Regions from separate parts of the Streptomyces sp. AM8-1-1 genome, predicted to be linked through region 4. Evidence: riboswitches for the same ligand, from Rfam matches in the RefSeq annotation. Region 4 holds a riboswitch; each other region holds the start of a gene.
The links. A riboswitch is a leader RNA that binds a small molecule or an ion and turns the genes downstream of it on or off. The one in region 4 is predicted to bind cyclic di-AMP.
Positions count from the first base shown of each region.

Region 1: it holds a riboswitch for cyclic di-AMP, as region 4 does, so the genes downstream of both, RPQ07_RS34470 (LysM peptidoglycan-binding domain-containing protein) here and RPQ07_RS05420 (LysM peptidoglycan-binding domain-containing M23 family metallopeptidase) in region 4, are expected to answer to the same signal.
Region 2: it holds a riboswitch for cyclic di-AMP, as region 4 does, so the genes downstream of both, RPQ07_RS19775 (M23 family metallopeptidase) here and RPQ07_RS05420 (LysM peptidoglycan-binding domain-containing M23 family metallopeptidase) in region 4, are expected to answer to the same signal.
Region 3: it holds a riboswitch for cyclic di-AMP, as region 4 does, so the genes downstream of both, RPQ07_RS14725 (NlpC/P60 family protein) here and RPQ07_RS05420 (LysM peptidoglycan-binding domain-containing M23 family metallopeptidase) in region 4, are expected to answer to the same signal.

Region 1 is NZ_CP135086.1:7,730,318-7,734,506, reverse strand. It holds gene RPQ07_RS34480 (DUF6233 domain-containing protein) at 1-482, opposite strand, end outside; gene RPQ07_RS34475 (YkvA family protein) at 745-1,080, shown strand; gene RPQ07_RS34470 (LysM peptidoglycan-binding domain-containing protein) at 1,178-1,993, opposite strand; cyclic di-AMP (ydaO/yuaA leader) riboswitch at 1,998-2,151, opposite strand; gene RPQ07_RS34465 (transcriptional regulator) at 2,682-3,329, opposite strand; gene RPQ07_RS34460 (threonine synthase) at 3,326-4,189, opposite strand, start outside.
Region 2 is NZ_CP135086.1:4,366,036-4,370,224, reverse strand. It holds gene RPQ07_RS19780 (PrsW family intramembrane metalloprotease) at 1-962, shown strand, start outside; gene RPQ07_RS19775 (M23 family metallopeptidase) at 1,094-2,134, opposite strand; cyclic di-AMP (ydaO/yuaA leader) riboswitch at 2,146-2,302, opposite strand; gene RPQ07_RS19770 (PP2C family protein-serine/threonine phosphatase) at 2,613-3,752, opposite strand; tRNA gene RPQ07_RS19765 (tRNA-Met) at 3,929-4,002, opposite strand; gene RPQ07_RS19760 (hypothetical protein) at 4,102-4,189, shown strand, end outside.
Region 3 is NZ_CP135086.1:3,285,454-3,289,642, forward strand. It holds gene pcrA (DNA helicase PcrA) at 1-1,470, opposite strand, end outside; cyclic di-AMP (ydaO/yuaA leader) riboswitch at 1,821-1,985, shown strand; gene RPQ07_RS14725 (NlpC/P60 family protein) at 1,987-3,165, shown strand; gene RPQ07_RS14730 (hypothetical protein) at 3,298-3,651, opposite strand; gene RPQ07_RS14735 (NlpC/P60 family protein) at 3,991-4,189, shown strand, end outside.
Region 4 is NZ_CP135086.1:1,202,301-1,206,489, reverse strand. It holds gene RPQ07_RS05425 (alpha-galactosidase) at 1-1,729, shown strand, start outside; cyclic di-AMP (ydaO/yuaA leader) riboswitch at 2,041-2,197, shown strand; gene RPQ07_RS05420 (LysM peptidoglycan-binding domain-containing M23 family metallopeptidase) at 2,202-3,152, shown strand; gene RPQ07_RS05415 (SGNH/GDSL hydrolase family protein) at 3,314-4,105, shown strand; gene RPQ07_RS05410 (STM4011 family radical SAM protein) at 4,125-4,189, opposite strand, start outside.

The DNA.
Region 1 (4,189 bases), 6.5 Mb from region 4:
AGGGTCTGGTCGAGGTCGAGTACATCGCCGTCGTCGGCATCCTCGCAGTCATGCACGTGCACCACATTCCAGCCGGGGCGGCCGCGCTCACGCGGCAACCGCTCGATCCGCCAGGCCCGTCGTGACTCACCCGCCTCCACAGCGGGGGTTGCCGCGGGGACGAGTACCCCGTCCGGTTCGGGCGCGGGTGCCGCGGCAGCGGGCGGACCCGCAGCGGCAGTTGCCGGTGCGGGCACAGGTTCCACCTGCTGCGTGGGGATGTCCTCGTACGGGACGCCCTCCATCGGCCGGACGTATTCGGCGGGCACCCACAGCACCAACTCGGCCGGCTCCACCCACTCCTCGGCCGTGGTCTGCCACATGGGCACACCGACCTGGTACATCCATCCGCGTGAGGTCTGGAGCCGGGAGTGCACCAGACCGCGGACCTCCTGTCCGTCCGGGAGAACCACCACGATCGGCGGCAGCGGGTCTGCGTTCATCCCCCCACCGTACGTCCGCACCCATGATGTGCTGCCGTCGCGGTGACCTTCGGTTTCTGACGGACTGCCGGCGTCGGCCGGCGAAACCGCTGTGGTGTGGGCGTGGGGGCGGAGACATGGGACCGAGGTTGCGCAGGAGAACGAGGCCCCGCGGCCGCGGGTCACCGGTTCGAGGGACAACCGGCTCCGTAGGCCCTTGGACGCCTCCATGGAGGGAACACGGGTGGAGACGGACCGACCTCCACTCCGAGGAGACCGCACGATGAGTACCGAACTGACGGTCGCTCTGATCGTCGCCGCGACTGCCGTTCTGGCGATGCTGGTGGTGACCGTGGTGCTGGCGGTCAGGGTGTGGAAGGCGCGCGCCGTCCTGCGCGAGGCCGGGGTGCCGCTGAAGAACAAGGCGCTCTTCTGGGGCTCGCTCGTCTACGCCGTCAGCCCGGTCGACCTGCTTCCCGACCCGGTCTATCTCGACGACATCGGCGTACTCCTGCTGGCGCTGCGGGCCCTGCACTCCGCGGCGGCCGCGGCGAGGGGGCCCGTGCAGGGCCCCGCCCGACGCCGGCGGTCACTCGAGAAACCCCTCGAGCAACTCTGAGGTCCGCGAGCGCCGAGGCGCCGGTCCCCCGTCAGGTGGGACCGGCGCCTCGGCGCTGCTGGGGCCGTGCCGTGTCAGGCCTGGCTCGGCGGGCGGCTCAGTAGGGACCGTTCACGTTGTCGATCGAGCCGTACCGGTCCGCGGCGTAGTTGCACGCGGCGGTGATGTTGGCGACGGGGTCGTAGCTGTCCATCGCCGTGCCGGGCACGTGGTAGGCCAGGAACGTCGGCTGGATGACCTGGAGCAGACCCTTGGACGGGGTTCCGGCCGCGGCGTTGGAGTCCCAGTTGTTGATGGCGAGCGGGTTGCCCGAGGACTCGCGCATGATGTTGCGGTGGATGCCCTCGTACGAGCCGGGGATGCCGTGCTGGGCCATGATGTCCAGCGACTCCTTGATCCAGCCGTCCAGGTCGTTGGTGTAGCTCTTGACCGGTGCGGCCTTCTCGGCCGGTGCGGCCTTCGCCACGGTCTCGACGGCCGGCATCGACGTCCGCTCGGAGCGGTCGGCCCGCTCGGTGGAGGTCCTGGCCGGGGCGGGGGCGTCCGCCGTGGCCTTCTTGCCGACGGAGAGCTTCAGGCCGGGGTGGATGAGCGCCGGGTCCGCGCCGACGGCCCTGCGGTTGTCCTGGTAGAGCTTCTTCCAGCCGCCGCTCACGGCGAGCTGGTCCGCGATCGAGGACAGGGAGTCACCGGCGACGACGGAGTAGGTCGTGGGGGCCTTCTTCGCGGGAACCGGCGCGGCGGGGGCCACGGCCTTGTGGCCCAGGGACGGGTGCGTCGTCGCCGGGGCGGCGCCGGCGGTGGTCGCCCCGATCACCGGGAGGACCAGAGCGGCCCCGCCCGTACCCGCGGCGACAATGCCCCGGGTCAGTGAACTGTTCTTGGGACGGCGGTGCTTACCCTTTGCAGGCATGACGCATTCCTCTCCGTCGCCTGCGAGGTGAGCTGTCGGGTGCGGACTGGAGATGTCCGGCCGCGGTTGAATGCGACTTGACCCCGAGCCGTTCCGGATTGCGGATCGGCGGCTTACCTGGTTCCCCCGCTCCTGCCATGGGTCAGTGGTCGTGGTTTACGGGTGGCGGCAGGATTCGGCGTTCCACCCGGATTGACGGTGACGTTAAGCGAGGCGGGCGCGAGGGAACAAGCCCCGAATTCACGACGTAAACCCCTGCGATGATCCAATGGGGGTAAATACCGTCGGGCCGCATCGGGCGGGAGGTTCAACTTTCTTTACGCAGAACGGATCTGGGCCGACGTGCATAGATCGCGATTTCCCCGCGGAGTGACCCATTTCACTGCAACCAATTGCGAAGCCGGGCAGTCCGCGGGGGCGCACGAAAGAAAGTAAATCGCCTCTGGTTCCCCTAATTCAGACATTGCGCCACATGGTGAACAATTACTCAGGAGACGACTTTTCGGACATGCAGCATGACCTAGATGCCCGTTTCCGTCCTGGATTAATGGCGATATGACCGGTTTGCACTCTCAGGCGGTATCTCTGCATGATCTGGACGGTCTGCGGGTGGTCCCGCGTCGTCACCGGCCCTCGGGCAGGTCTGAGGGCTGTCCCGTCATCGCCGGCGGGCGCACGACGACAGCCCTTAGCGAAGGTAGTTGTAGACCGTCGCCCGGGAGATGCCCAGAAGGTCCGTGAGGGCCTGCACCGAATGCTTCACCTCAAGAAAGCCGCGCTCTTTGAGTGAACGCACCAATTCACGCCGCGATGCGCCATCGAGGCTTCGCGGGGTCTGACCCCGCGCGGCGGAGAACTCCTCGACAGCCGCGCGCAGTTCACCGCTGCTGCGGGCCCGGAGTGTTTCCTCCAGTGATACATCGGGCTCCTCGGTTCGCACGAGCCCGGCGAGACTCCGGGCCGCCGTGGCGAAGAGGGAGACATCCAGATTGAGGCAGATGGCCGCCACATAGTGGCCCCGGCTGTTCTTCAGACCGATGGAAGTGCTCTTGGCGGGACGGCCGTCGGGAAAGCGATTGGGGTAATTCTGAAGGACGCTCGGGTAGTCGGGATCCGCGATCCGGGCGAGGCCGAGTTCGGTCGCCGGGTCGCCCACGGTACGGCCGGAGAGGTTGTTCTCGATCGCCCGGACGGCATGGTCCGGATAGCGCAGGTCGTGCAGGACGACCTCGCAGAGCCCCGGGAACATCCGCCCCAGTGCGACGACAATCTTCTCCCCCTCGCGCAGGAGCAGTTCGTCCTCCGCGCGCTCGTGGTCCCCGGACGCGGCGCTCACGCGACGGTGCCTTCCGTGAACAGATTCCCCATCGCGGTCGCCGCCTTGAGCCCGGAACCGGTCAGCACCACCACCGTCGTCTCCCCTTCGCGGATGGCGCCCCGCTCGCGGAAGACGTCGATGGCCGCGACGGCGGTCGCACTCGTGGGCTCGGCATACAACCCGGTGGCGGCGAGCCGGCGGACGCCGTCGGCGATGGCGGCTTCGGGAATCGCCGCCATGTCTCCGCCGGACCGGCGGACGGCGGCCACCACCTCGGGCAGCCGGACGGGCGAACGGATGGCGGTGCCCTCGGCGATCGTCGGGCCGAACGAAGGCGCCGGGGCGCCGTGGAGCGCGGCATGGATGGGGGCGCACGCGGCGGGCTGCGCCACCAACAGCCGTGGCCGCCTGGCGATCTGACCTGCTGTCAGCAGTTCGGAGAATCCGAGATCGAGACCGAGCACGAGGCTGCCCGCTCCTGCCACGGTGACCACCGCGTCCGGGGCGGCGAAGCCGAGGTCTTCCCAGAGCTCGTAGGCAAGGGTCTTGGTGCCCTGGAGAAAGAAGGGGTTCCAGTTGTGCCCGGCGTAGCACGTGCGGTCCGAGCGGCGCAGGGCCTCGGCGGCGGTCGCGTCCCGCCCACCGGGGACGGGCTCGATGGTGGCGCCGAACGCCCGGGTCTGGAGCATCTTCGCCGGTGAGGTCCCCTCCGGCACGAGGATCGTGGCTCCGACGCCGGCCGCGGCACAGTAGGCAGCGACCGACGAGCCGCCGTTGCCCGAGCTGTCCTCGATCACCTCGCGCACCCCGGTCGCCGCCAGCGCCGAGATCATGACGCTGCTGCCACGGTCCTTGAAACTGCCGGTGGGGTTGAACCA
Region 2 (4,189 bases), 3.2 Mb from region 4:
CGATCATCGCGAACACCTTCGCGACGCAGTGGATAGCCACCGCCACGGCGGACCCCGCGGGCGCGGACACACTCGGCGCGACGGTCATCGCGCCGGTCGTCGAGGAGAGCGCGAAGGCCGCGGCGATCCTGCTGATCTTCCGCTTCCGCAGACAGGACTTCCGCGGCATCGTCGACGGCGTCGTGGTCGCCGGGTTCACCGCGACCGGCTTCGCGTTCACCGAGAACATCCTCTATCTGGGCAACGCCTTCGGCGAGGACCAGCAGATGGGCTTCTCCGGGATCGCCTCGGTGACCGCGGCGACGTTCTTCGTACGGATCGTCATGTCCCCGTTCGCGCACCCGCTCTTCACCGTGCTCACCGGTATCGGCTTCGGCGTCGCGGCGCTGGCCTCACGGCGCATGCGCGTCCGGCGCATCGTGCTGCCGCTGCTCGGACTCGCGCTGGCGATGGGCATGCACGCACTGTGGAACGGCTCGACGTCCCTGTTCGGCCCGTGGGGCTTCTATCTCGTGTACGGGGCGTTCATGGTGCCCGTCTTCGGACTGCTGACCTGGCTCACGATATGGAGCCGGCAGCGGGAACTGCGGACGATAGCGACCGAGTTGCCTGCCTACGCCGCGGCCGGATGGCTGTCGGCGGACCAGCCGCCCGCGCTGTCGTCGATGCGGGCGCGCACCCTCGCCCGGGATGTGGCCCGGCGCATGCACGGGCCGACCGCGGCGCACGCGGTGTCGGAGTACCAGCACTTCGCGACGTCGCTGGCGTTCCTGCGCCACCGGGCCCACCGGGGCGCGGCGGACCCGGACTTCGTGGAGCGCGAGCAGGAGTTGCTGCACCATCTGTGGCAGCGCAGGGACGTGGCGGCGCCGGCGCTGACGTACGCGGCACGGGCCACCGGGCGGGTGCGTGTGCCGCCTCCGCACCGCGACTACGGCGCGTACAACCCGTACCGGACCTGACCGCACCGGTGGGCGACCGAACCCGCCCGCGCCCGGGAGAACCGGGCGCAGCAAAAACCGGCAGTCCTGGCGTCGGGGGGTGAGCGCCAGGACTGCCGGGGATCGAGATACGCGGGAACGGTCCCGCAGGATCAGGGAGTCAGGCCCTTGTCCCGCAGCCAGGCCATCGGGTCGATGCCCGAGCCGCCGGGGGTGTGGACCTCGAGGTGCAGGTGCGCGCCCGTCACATTGCCCGTGGCGCCGACGCGGCCGATGGTCTCGCCCGTCGCCACCTTCTGGCCGGCGCTCGCGGTCATCGACGACAGGTGCGCGTACCAGACCTCGGTGCCGTCCTCGAGTTCGAGAACGATGCGGTAGCCGTACGAGCCGGACCAGCCCGCCGACTTCACGGTGCCGTTGTGGACGGCCTTGGCGGGCGTACCCGTCGGGGCGGCGAAGTCCAGGCCGGTGTGCTGGCCCGAGGACCACAGGGAGCCGGACTCGCCGTACGTGGAGGTGATCGTGTACGAGGAGGTGGGGAGCGAGTAGCTCTTGGCCAGCTGCGCGAGACGCTCGGCCTCCGCCTTGGCCTTCGCCTCGGCCTCCGCCTTCTTCTTCGCGGCGGCGGCCTTCGCGGCCACTTCTTCCGCCTTCTTCTTCGCCGCGGCCTCGGCCTTGTCCGCCGCGGCCTTCGCGGCCGCCGCCCTGGCCGACTCCTCCGCCTTGGCCTGCTGCTGCTCGGCCTGCTGGAGGATGCGGGAGCGCAGCGCCTCGCCGGCACCGCCCTGGTCGGTGTCGGAGGCGGTGTCGGCGTAGGCGATGCCCATCGCCGAGTACGTGGCCGCCTCGTCGACGACGTCCGAGGAGTCGTCGGACATGAAAGAACCGACGCCGGGAAGAGACTTGGCGTCGGGGAGATTGTCCGAGAGCGCGTCGGGAAGGGAGATGGAGACCGCGGGTTTGTCCTGGGCGGTCGCGATGCCACCCGCGCCGACCGCGGCGATCACGCCGACGCCGAGCACGGTGGAGCTTCGGGCAAGTCCGCCGCGCTGCTTGGCTACACGGTGCCGACCGCGCACCGGACGGACGGAGTCCTCGGTGGGGTTCCACTCTTCGAGGGACCGCTCCGCGCCCTCCGCACCGAAGAAGTCATTGGCGAAGGGTGCTTCTGGGGCAGGCCTGTTGGACGCCACTGAGGCGTGCTCCTTTCCTTCCTTCTCGCCTACCGGGTTAGCTGACGGGTTCGGAGCAGGAAGGTCTCCTACGAGCGCCACCCGCCGCGGAAGTCGCGGTGGAAGGTGCCCGATTCACCCCAAGGATTGGTTCCCCGGTTCCCTTGCGGAATTCGGCGCACGCGCACGGCGCCGTCCTGACGACGGCTGGGACGACCGCGCTGCGTTATCGAACGTTAATAGACGCGAGGACCGTATTCCAAGCTGTTCCGGGTGATCGTTAACGACTTCCCACGGGACCAATCGGGACACAAGCAGCCGGATACGGGCGACTTGATCGCGCTTCGGACTTCGTCACATTACTGACGGGTCGTCAAATGGTATGCGGAGGGGGATCTTCCCACTACGCAGCGTGCGCGGCCGCCCGAGCGGGCCGAGCGGGCCGAGCGGGCCGAGCAGACGAGACACCCGAGACCGTCCCGCGGGGGCCCGGCGCTCCTCACGCGGGCGGCACGACCTTCACCGTCCTGCGGCGCTCCGGCTGCCCCTCCGCCGGCCGGGCGACCGCCAGCAGCGCCATGTCGTCCTTCGAGCCGCCGCCGGTGTACCGGCGCACGTCGTCGACGAGCGCGTCGAGCAGTTCGTCGGGCCCGGGGAAGAGCCGGCCGGAGAGCCGCGCGCCGGGATCGTAGAACTCACCGGCCGCGTTGCGCGCCTCGCTGACACCGTCCGTGTAGAGCAACAGGGTCGCCCCCGTCGGCAGCGGATACTCCACCGCCTGGTCCGGCCAGGAGTCCAGATCGCCCATACCCAACGGCAGCGCGGCCCTCGACGGCTCCAGGAATGCCAGGTCGCCGTTGGCGTACAGCATGATGGGTTCCGGGTGGCCGCGATTCACCAGCCGGACGATTCCGGCGCCGCGCGGGATCTCCCCCAATACGGCGGTGGTGAAGCCCTCGACCGCGTCCAGGCTGTCCCGGCGCGTGCCCTCGCGCGCCAGCGCCCGCTCGAGGCGCTGGGCGACGCCCTCCAGGGAGCTCTCCTGTTCGGCAGCCTCCCGGAACGCGCCGATGACGACGGCCACCGCCTCGACGGCCTCCAGCCCCTTGCCGCGGACGTCGCCGACCACCAGCCGCACACCGAAGGGCGTCTCCTGCACGGCGAACAGGTCACCGCCGATGAACGCGTCGGCGAGCGCGGCCTCGTACCGCGCCGCGACGTGCAGCCCGCCGATCCGGTCGGCGGGCGCGGGCAGCACGGCACGCTGCGCGGTCTCGGCGATGACCCGGGCGGAGGCGAGCCGTTCACCGCTGCGTCTGACGACGGTGTTGATGAGCAGCGCGAGTCCGGAGACGGTGATGAGCGTGAAGACCTCGGTGTACGCCGTGACCTCGTCGGCGGTGTGGTTGTAGAAGTGCAGCCCGAGCACCGCGAGGACCGCCGTGATGCCCGTCAGCAGTGTGGTGAGCCAGGAGAAGAACGGAGCGGCGATCAGCGGGGCGGCGGCGAACAACGGCACGGCCGTGAACTGCGCCGGGGTCGCCAGGTCGAAGACCAGCCCACCGATGATCATCAGCGTGGGCAGGGCGCGGAGGAAGCGGCGGGCGCCGTACACGCGACTCTGCTGGAACTGCGCCAACGGTGCTCTCCTCCCCGGTCCGCCCACGGCTGCGGACGGTACCGCGCCCTACCCAGGCTGTCCGGAGCCGCGCCGCTGAGCGACTCTCCGTCGGCCAACCGGGCGAAACACGAGCCCGCAGAGGGGGAAACAACAGCGGCCCGGCACTCGAGACGAGTGCCGGACCGCTGTTTCAGTAGCGGGGACAGGATTTGAACCTGCGACCTCTGGGTTATGAGCCCAGCGAGCTACCGAGCTGCTCCACCCCGCGTCGGTAAACACCACTCTACGCCATCCGGAGCAAGATCAACTCCAATTGGTGGAGCCCCCGCCCTGTCGCTCACGTTTCCGGTAGGTCACCATCTCGCGCATGAGGGGGAAACAGTCCGTGCGGCCGAACGTACGTCCGTCGATCGTCCGCCCGCTCGCGCGTCGAAGGGCCGGGCCGCTCGTCCGGG
Region 3 (4,189 bases), 2.1 Mb from region 4:
GAGGATGCGCCGCAGCGGGACGTTGTCCTCGGGGTTGGCGAGGACGCGCAGATAGGCCAGGACGTCCCGGACCTCCTTGCGCTCGTAGAAGCGGACTCCGCCGACGACCTTGTAGGGCAGGCCGACCCGGATGAAGATCTCTTCGAAGACGCGGGACTGTGCGTTCGTCCGGTAGAAGACCGCGACGTCACCGGCCTTGGCGTCGCCCGCGTCCGTGAGCCGGTCGATCTCGTCGGCGACGAACTGGGCCTCGTCGTGCTCGGTGTCGGCGACGTAGCCGGTGATCCGGGCGCCCGCGCCGGCGTTCGTCCACAGGTTCTTGGGACGGCGGCTCTCGTTGCGCTCGATGACGGCGTTGGCGGCGGAGAGGATCGTCTGGGTCGAGCGGTAGTTCTGCTCCAGCAGGATCGTCTTCGCGTCCGGGTAGTCCTCCTCGAACTGGAGGATGTTGCGGATGGTCGCGCCGCGGAAGGCGTAGATCGACTGGTCGGCGTCGCCGACGACGCACAGCTCGGCGGGGGGCAGGTCCTCCTGCCCGGTGCCCACCAGCTCGCGTACGAGCGTGTACTGAGCGTGGTTGGTGTCCTGGTACTCGTCCACCAGCACATGGCGGAAGCGCCGCTGGTAGTGCTCGGCGACGTCCGGGAACGCCTGGAGCAGATGGACGGTGGTCATGATGATGTCGTCGAAGTCCAGGGCGTTGGCCTCGCGCAGCCGCGCCTGATACATCCGGTACGCCTCGGCCAGCGTCTTGTCGAAGCCTCCCCCGGAGCCCTCGGCCTCGCTGCCCCCGCCGACCTGGTCGGCGTAGCTCTCCTCGTCGATCAGCTCGTTCTTGAGGTTCGAGATCTTGGCGCTGAAGGCCTTCGGCGGGAACTTCTTGGGGTCGAGATCGAGATCACGGCAGACGAGTGCCATCAGCCGCTTGGAGTCGGCCGCGTCGTAGATCGAGAACGACGAGGTGAAGCCGAGCTTCTTGGACTCCCGGCGCAGGATGCGGACGCAGGCGCTGTGGAAGGTCATGACCCACATGGCGTTGGCGCGCGGGCCGACCAGCTGCTCGACGCGCTCCTTCATCTCGCCGGCGGCCTTGTTGGTGAAGGTGATCGCCAGTATCTGGCCGGGGTGGACGCTGCGCGTCCCCAGCAGATGGGCGATCCGGTGCGTGAGCACGCGGGTCTTGCCGGAACCGGCGCCGGCCACGATGAGCAGCGGCGATCCGGTGTGCACCACGGCGGCGCGCTGCTGTTCGTTCAGTCCGTCCAGCAGGGCGGCGGGGTCCACGATCGTGCGCGGGGCACCGTTGCCGTGGTAGGCGTCCCGGGCCGGGGGCACGTCGAACGCGCCCTGGAAGAGATCGTCCGGGATCTCCTCTCCGGGCCCGTCTCCGGGCTCCTCGGGGTGCGGCGGGGGCTCCTCCGAGGTGTGCTGGAGGTTCGCCAGGAAGCTGTCGTCAAAGAGGCTGCTCATCGCTCTACGAGTCTAGGCCGCGGCACTGACAGCTCGCGGCCGCATTGCCATACGGCCCCTGCCGCCCTGCCCGGGAGCGTGACGACCCGGCCGGAGGGCCGGGACAGCGCGGCGCGTTCGACCGCCGTACGCCGGCCCCGTACCACCGATGCACCCAATCCCGCACGACTCCGACAACACTCTGCACCTTTTCGAACGCATTGCGTCATCTCGCGGGCACGTCGACCGCCCGATCGATAAGGTCACGAAAATGTATCGGGCATATCGAACATCAACCTTCACAGGAGCCACACGAGTTGGTTAGCGTGCTCGATCAGGCAGCCCGTCCCCCGCGGCGATCCACGCCAAACGGGCAGTCAGCGCCGAATTCGGGCTTTTCCCAGAGAAGTTCGGAACCGGGGACCCACCATGCACAACCGGGGTGAATCGGACCCGCATCAGCACGGTCCGTAGGGCGATCTTCCGTTCCGCCCGAACCCGACAGCTAACCCGGTAGGCGGTCAACGGAAGAAGGAGATGTCGGCCTTGGCGTCGCATCGCAAAACGCGAAGTCGAACCGTGAAGACCTCCCCCGCCGTCGGTTTCACGACGGCAGCCCTCGCATCCGTCACGCTGCTGTCGACGCAGAGCGCCAACGCGGCGCCGAGCGACCCGAAGCCGTCGGTCGAAGAGGTGCAGAAGAAGGTCGATGACCTGTACCGGCAGGCCGGCACCGAGACGCAGAAGTACAACCAGGCGAAAGAGGCGACGAAGGAGAAGCGGCAGCAGGTCGGCAAGCTCCTCGACGAGAACGCGCAGCGCACGGAGAAGCTGAACGAGTCCCGCCAGGTGCTCGGCAACTACGCGGCCGCGCAGTACCGCACGGGCGCGGTCGCCCCGACCGCCGCGCTGCTCTTCGCGGACAGCCCTCAGCAGTACTTCGACCAGACCCAGCTGATGGACCGCATGACGGACCGTCAGCGGGATGTGATCGCCGACTACGAGACCCAGCGGGCGGCCGCCGCCAAGCAGCGGGCAGCGGCGACCGAGAGCCTGGAGTCACTCACCCGGTCGCAGCGGGCGCTGCGCACCAGCAAGCAGGACGTGCAGGCGAAGCTGGCCGAGGCACGCGACCTGCTGTCGAGGCTGACCGCCGAGGAGAAGGCGCGACTGGCCGCGATCGAGCGCAAGAAGGCGGAGGAGGCCCGCCGCAAGGCCGAGCAGAAAGCCGAGCAGGAGGCGAAGGCCGAGGCGGAGCGGCAGCGGCAGCGGCAGCGGCAGGAGAAGGAGCGCGAGCAGAACCAGGGCGGCACGGGCACGGCGCCCGGGACCGGCACGGGCTCCGGTTCTTCCGACGGCACCTCCACCGCCAAGGCGGCCAAGGTCCTCGACTTCGCGCGCGCCCAGATCGGCAAGCCGTACGTCTGGGGTGCGGCCGGCCCCAGCTCGTACGACTGCTCGGGGCTGACGCAGGCCGCCTGGAAGACCGCGGGCGTGAGCCTGCCGCGCACCACCTGGGACCAGGTGAAGACCGGCAAGCAGATCGGGACGAAGGACCTGCTCCCGGGGGACCTGGTCTTCTTCTACGACGACATCAGCCACGTGGGCATCTACATCGGTGACGGCAAGATGATCCACGCGCCGAAGCCGGGGGCGAACGTCCGCGAGGAGTCGATCTTCTCCATGCCGATCCACGGCAGCGTTCGCCCGGCCTGAGCCGGCCGCACACCGGACGCCCGGGCCCGAGGGTGCCCGGGCGTTCTCATGCCCGGAGCGGAGACGGCAGCGGGCGTTCTCACGCCCGGAGCGGAGACGGCAGCGGGCGTCCTCATGTCCGGTGCAGCGCGCTCACGTCCACAGCGTGGCGATGAAGATGTTCGCGACCGTCAGCCCGCCCACCGCGGCGAACAGCGGCTTCTCCACCGACTCCTCGTCCCGCTTGACGTAGACCAGTCCCAGGATCACCACCAGCACCGCCAGCTTGATGCCGATCTTGAGGTTGTTCACGGTCTGGTCGTCCGCCTGGTTGAGGCCCACCAGCGCCACACCCGTGACGAGCATCGTCAGCGCGCCGTGCAGCATCGCCGGGCCGAAGCGCGCCGTCCCCTCGGACATCGCCTTCATCTGCGTGAGGAAGCCGCCCAGCAGGGACGCGATGCCGATGATGTGCAGGGCGACGAAGACATTGATGAGTACGTCCATGCGGCGGAGCCTAACTCCCGCCATATCACCCCCTTCAGGCCGGGTGAGCCTCATTCGGCACATCGGTCACAGCGGTGCGGAGAAGGGACGTGAGCGGGCCGGATCGGCTTGCAGAAAGCGCAGCAAGATGTCCACCTTCGGGCACATTCGGTCCTTGCCCCTCCCTGCCGTGACCCCCAGGTTTAGCGTCCTGCCTCAGATGACCGACTCCCCACCGCCGTCGCAGCACCGGGCGGCAGTCGGCCGTCACGCCGAGAGATCCGGCGGCGGACCGCTCCCCTGTGCGGGCCGCCGCCGGACCCGGACCCGCAGGGATGACGGAAGGACGTACACGCACCCGTGGCCGCGCACCGGAAGCCCAAGCAGCATCTCCTCTCCGGGCCCGCAGCCCGTACCGCCGCCACCCTCGCGCTCGCAGGAGCGGCGTCCGCGACCGCCTTCGACGGAGTCGGCCACGCGGAACCCGCTCTCACACCGGCCCAGGTCAAGGACAAGGCGGACAAGCTGTACCACGAGGCGGAGGTGGCCACGGAGAAGT
Region 4 (4,189 bases):
CCGCATGCGCGACGAGGCCGATGTGATCGAGCGCTGGGTGACGGTCGCCCATGAAGGGGAGGGGCCCGATCTGGAGCTGCTGCGGGCCGACTCTGCCGCCTGGACGCTGCCGCAGCGCGACGCCTGGCGGCTGAGCCAGCTGCACGGCCGGTGGGCCGCCGAGTCCCTGCTCGTACGGTCCCCGCTCACCTATGGCGAAAAGGTGCTCAGCAGCCGCCGCGGCCACACCGGCCACCAGCACCTTCCCTGGGTCGCGCTCGACGCGGACGGGGCGACCGAGGAACACGGCGAGGTCTACGGCTGCGCGCTCGGCTGGTCCGGGTCCTGGCGCATCAGCGTCCAGCAGCTGCCCGACGGCCTGGTGCAGATTACCGGCGGGGCCGGTTACGACGACTCCGGACTGCTCAAGCTCGCTCCCGGGCAGAGCTACACCTCACCCGTATTCGCCGGTCTGTGGAGCGCCGAGGGGTTCGGCGGCGCCAGTCGTGCCTGGCACACGTGGCAGCGCGCGCGGGTGATCCCGGACGCCGCCGCCGACCGGCCCGTGCTCTACAACTCCTGGGAGGCGACGAACTTCGACATCTCCGAGGACCAGCAGCGCGCGCTCGCCCGGCGGGCGGCGGACATGGGCGTCGAGCTGTTCGTGGTCGACGACGCCTGGTTCGGGCAGCGGACGAGCGACCGCGCCGGCCTCGGCGACTGGACCCCCAACCCGGACCGCTTCCCGAACGGCCTGCGGCCGCTCGCGGACGAAGTGCACGAGCTGGGCATGCAGTTCGGCATCTGGGTCGAGCCGGAGATGGTCAACGCCGACAGCGATCTCTACCGGGCGCATCCCGACTGGGTGCAGCACCACCCCGGACGGACCAGGACCGAGCTCCGCAATCAGCTGGTCCTGAACCTCGCCCGCAAGGACGTGCAGGACTACCTGTGGGAGCAGTTGCACACGCTGCTCGGCAGCGCACCGATCGACTATGTGAAGTGGGACTTCAACCGCTGCTTCACGGACGCCGGCTGGCCCGGTGAGGACTATCCGCAGCGGCTGTGGGTGGAACACGTCGACGCCCTCTACGCGCTCCTGGAGCGGCTGCGTGCCGCACACCCCGGTGTCGCGTTCGAGTCCTGCTCCGGCGGTGGCGGCCGGATCGATCTGGGGATCCTCTCCCGCACCGACCAGGTGTGGACCTCGGACAACACCGATCCGCTGGACCGGCTCGCGATCCAGGACGGCTTCACCCAGATCCACCCCGCGCGGGTGATGGCCGCCTGGGTCACCGACAGCCCCAATGTCCAGCTCAACGGGCGATTCAGCAGCCTGCGCTTCCGCTTCGTGAGCGCCATGGCGGGTGTGCTCGGGGTGGGCGGTGACCTGACCGAGTGGACCGAGGAGGAGCTGGCCGAGGCGCGCGACTGGGTGGAGCTCTACAAGAGGATCCGTCCGGTCGTGCAGCACGGAGACCTGTACCGGCTGCGGGCACCGGAGGGCGGGCTCAGCGCCGTGCAGTACCTGCGCGGGGACGAGACCGTCGTCCTCGCCTGGCTCCAGGCGCAGCACTACGGCGAGCAGCCGCCGCGGCTGAGGCTGCGCGGCCTCGACCCGGCCGCGGCCTACGAGTGCCAGGACACCATGCAGGTGCACCGGGGATCGGTGCTGCTCCATCACGGGCTGCAGACCGGGCTGAAGGGTGACATGGACGCCATGGTGATCAGGTTGCGGCGAATTGGCTGATACCGCTCACCATTCTTTATGTCTGGGCTTTCTGTCCGAATTGAACTGTTCGCCATAGCCTGCCCCATCTGGAATGGAGATGGGAAAAGGCCCGTGAGCAGGATCTCATTCGTGACGGACCGTGGCTGATCCACCGGCCAGAACTGCGACACCAGAAGGAAGTTGACGCTCCCTCGTCCACGGAGTGTGACCGGAATTTCCCGTCAGATATGCATGTGGCCCCTGATCGGAAAAAGAGGTGGCTTGTTCCCGTCCGCAATGCTCGCTTACGGTCACGGAAATCCGGACGGACCGCCTAATCCTGCCGCCGACCGGAATACCCACCCACCCACGTGTGGCAGGAGCGGGGGACCCAGGTAGTACGCCGTCCGGTGCTCCGGACGGCTTGGGGTGAAGTCACGCAGCAACGTGACCGGGCATCTCCAGCCCGAACCCGACAGCTCACCTCGCCGGCGCCGGAGAGGAATGCGCCATGCCCGGAAAGGGTAAGCACCGCCGTCCCAAGTCCCGTTCCCTCTCCCGCGGTTTCGTCGCCGCGGGTACCGGTGGCGCAGCCATCGCCCTCCCGCTGATGGGTGCGGCAGGCGCCCACGCCGCGGACAAGGCGGCCCCCGCCGCGGCCCCGGCCGTCGCTCCGCAGAAGGCGGCCGCCGCTCCGGCCGCTTCCACCGCGCAGAAGCCGGCCGCCCCCACGTCGTACCGCGTCGTCGCCGGTGACTATCTGTCCAAGATCGCCGCCGAGCACGACGTCCGTGGCGGCTGGCAGAAGCTGTACGCGGACAACCGTGCCGCCGTGGGCGACGACCCCGCGCTGATCCACCCGGGCCTCAAGCTCACCATCGGCGCCAAGGCCCAGGAGCAGCCGGCCGAGAAGCCGGCGCGGAAGGCCGCCCCCGCGAAGCCGAAGGCCTCGGACAACGAGGACCGCGCCTCCCGCAGCGAGTCCCGCGAGAGCGGCACGGCCGCGAAGGCCTCGACGAGCGACGCGGCCGAATCCGCGCCGCAGGAGAACGCCTCCGGCTACTCCGCGCCGCTGGACTCCGCCGCCGTCACGACCCCCTACCGCGCCTCCGGCGCCATGTGGTCCAGCGGCTACCACACCGGTATCGACTTCGCCGCGTCCACCGGCACCACGGTCAAGTCCGTGGGCCCGGGCAGCGTCGTCTCCGCCGGGTGGAGCGGTGCGTACGGCAACGAGGTCGTCATCCAGCACACCGACGGCACCTACTCCCAGTACGCCCACCTCTCGTCGCTGACCGTCTCCGCGGGTCAGAACGTGAGCGGTGGACAGCAGATCGGCCTCTCCGGCTCCACGGGCAACTCCAGCGGCCCGCACCTGCACTTCGAGATCCGCACCGGCCCGAGCTACGGCTCGGACATGGACCCGGTCTCGTACCTGCGCCAGTACGGCGTTTCTCTCTGACGCACCCAAAACGCCCGAATCCCCTCGTGCCGCCCCTTTTGGCACGGGGGGATTCGGCGTATTCCGCGCTTGTCGAAACTTGACCGGTGGCAAAGATCACGCACCGTCAACCCCTCCTTACGGTCGCGTAGGTCACACCCGTAAGGACAGGATGAGTCCTTGTGGCAGACGATTCGAGAACAGACGGAACAGGCGCAATCGGGTCGTACGCGGCGATCGGTGACAGCTTCACCGAAGGCGTCGGAGACCCGGGACCGGACGGGGCGTTCGTCGGCTGGGCGGACCGGTTCGCGGTCCTGCTCGACGACCGGATGCCCGAACACACCTTTCGCTACGCCAACCTCGCCGTGCGCGGCCGGCTGCTCGACCAGATCGTCGCGGAGCAGGTGCCGCGGGCGAGGGAACTCGCCCCGGACCTGGTGACGTTCTGCGCCGGCGGCAACGACATCATCCGCCCGGGCAGCGACCCCGACGACGTGGCCGAACGCTTCGAGCGAGCCGTCGCCGACCTCACCGGCGCGGTCGGGACGGTGATGGTCACCACCGGCTTCGACACCCGCGGTGTGCCGGTGCTGCGCCATCTGCGCGGCAAGATCGCCACGTACACGGCCCATGTCCGCGCCATCGCCGATCGCTACGACTGTCCCGTGCTCGACCTCTGGTCGCTCAAGTCGGTCCAGGACAGGCGGGCGTGGGACGGCGACCGGCTGCACCTGTCGCCCGAGGGGCACACCCGGGTCGCCCTGCGCGCCGCCCAGGTCCTCGGACTCGACGTGCCCGCCGACCCGGACCAGGAGTGGCCGGTCCTGCCGCCGCGCGCTCCCTTCGAGGTGCGCCGCGACAACGTCCAGTGGGCACGCGAGCACCTGGTGCCGTGGATCGGCCGCAGGCTGCGCGGCGAGAGCTCGGGCGACCACGTCGCGGCGAAGCGGCCGGACCTGCTGCCGCTGTGAGGCGGGCGGTGGGGAACGGCTAGCGGCCGGCAGGTCGGGCCGGGATCCGCTCCAGCACCCCGCCGGCGAACACGTCGTACAACG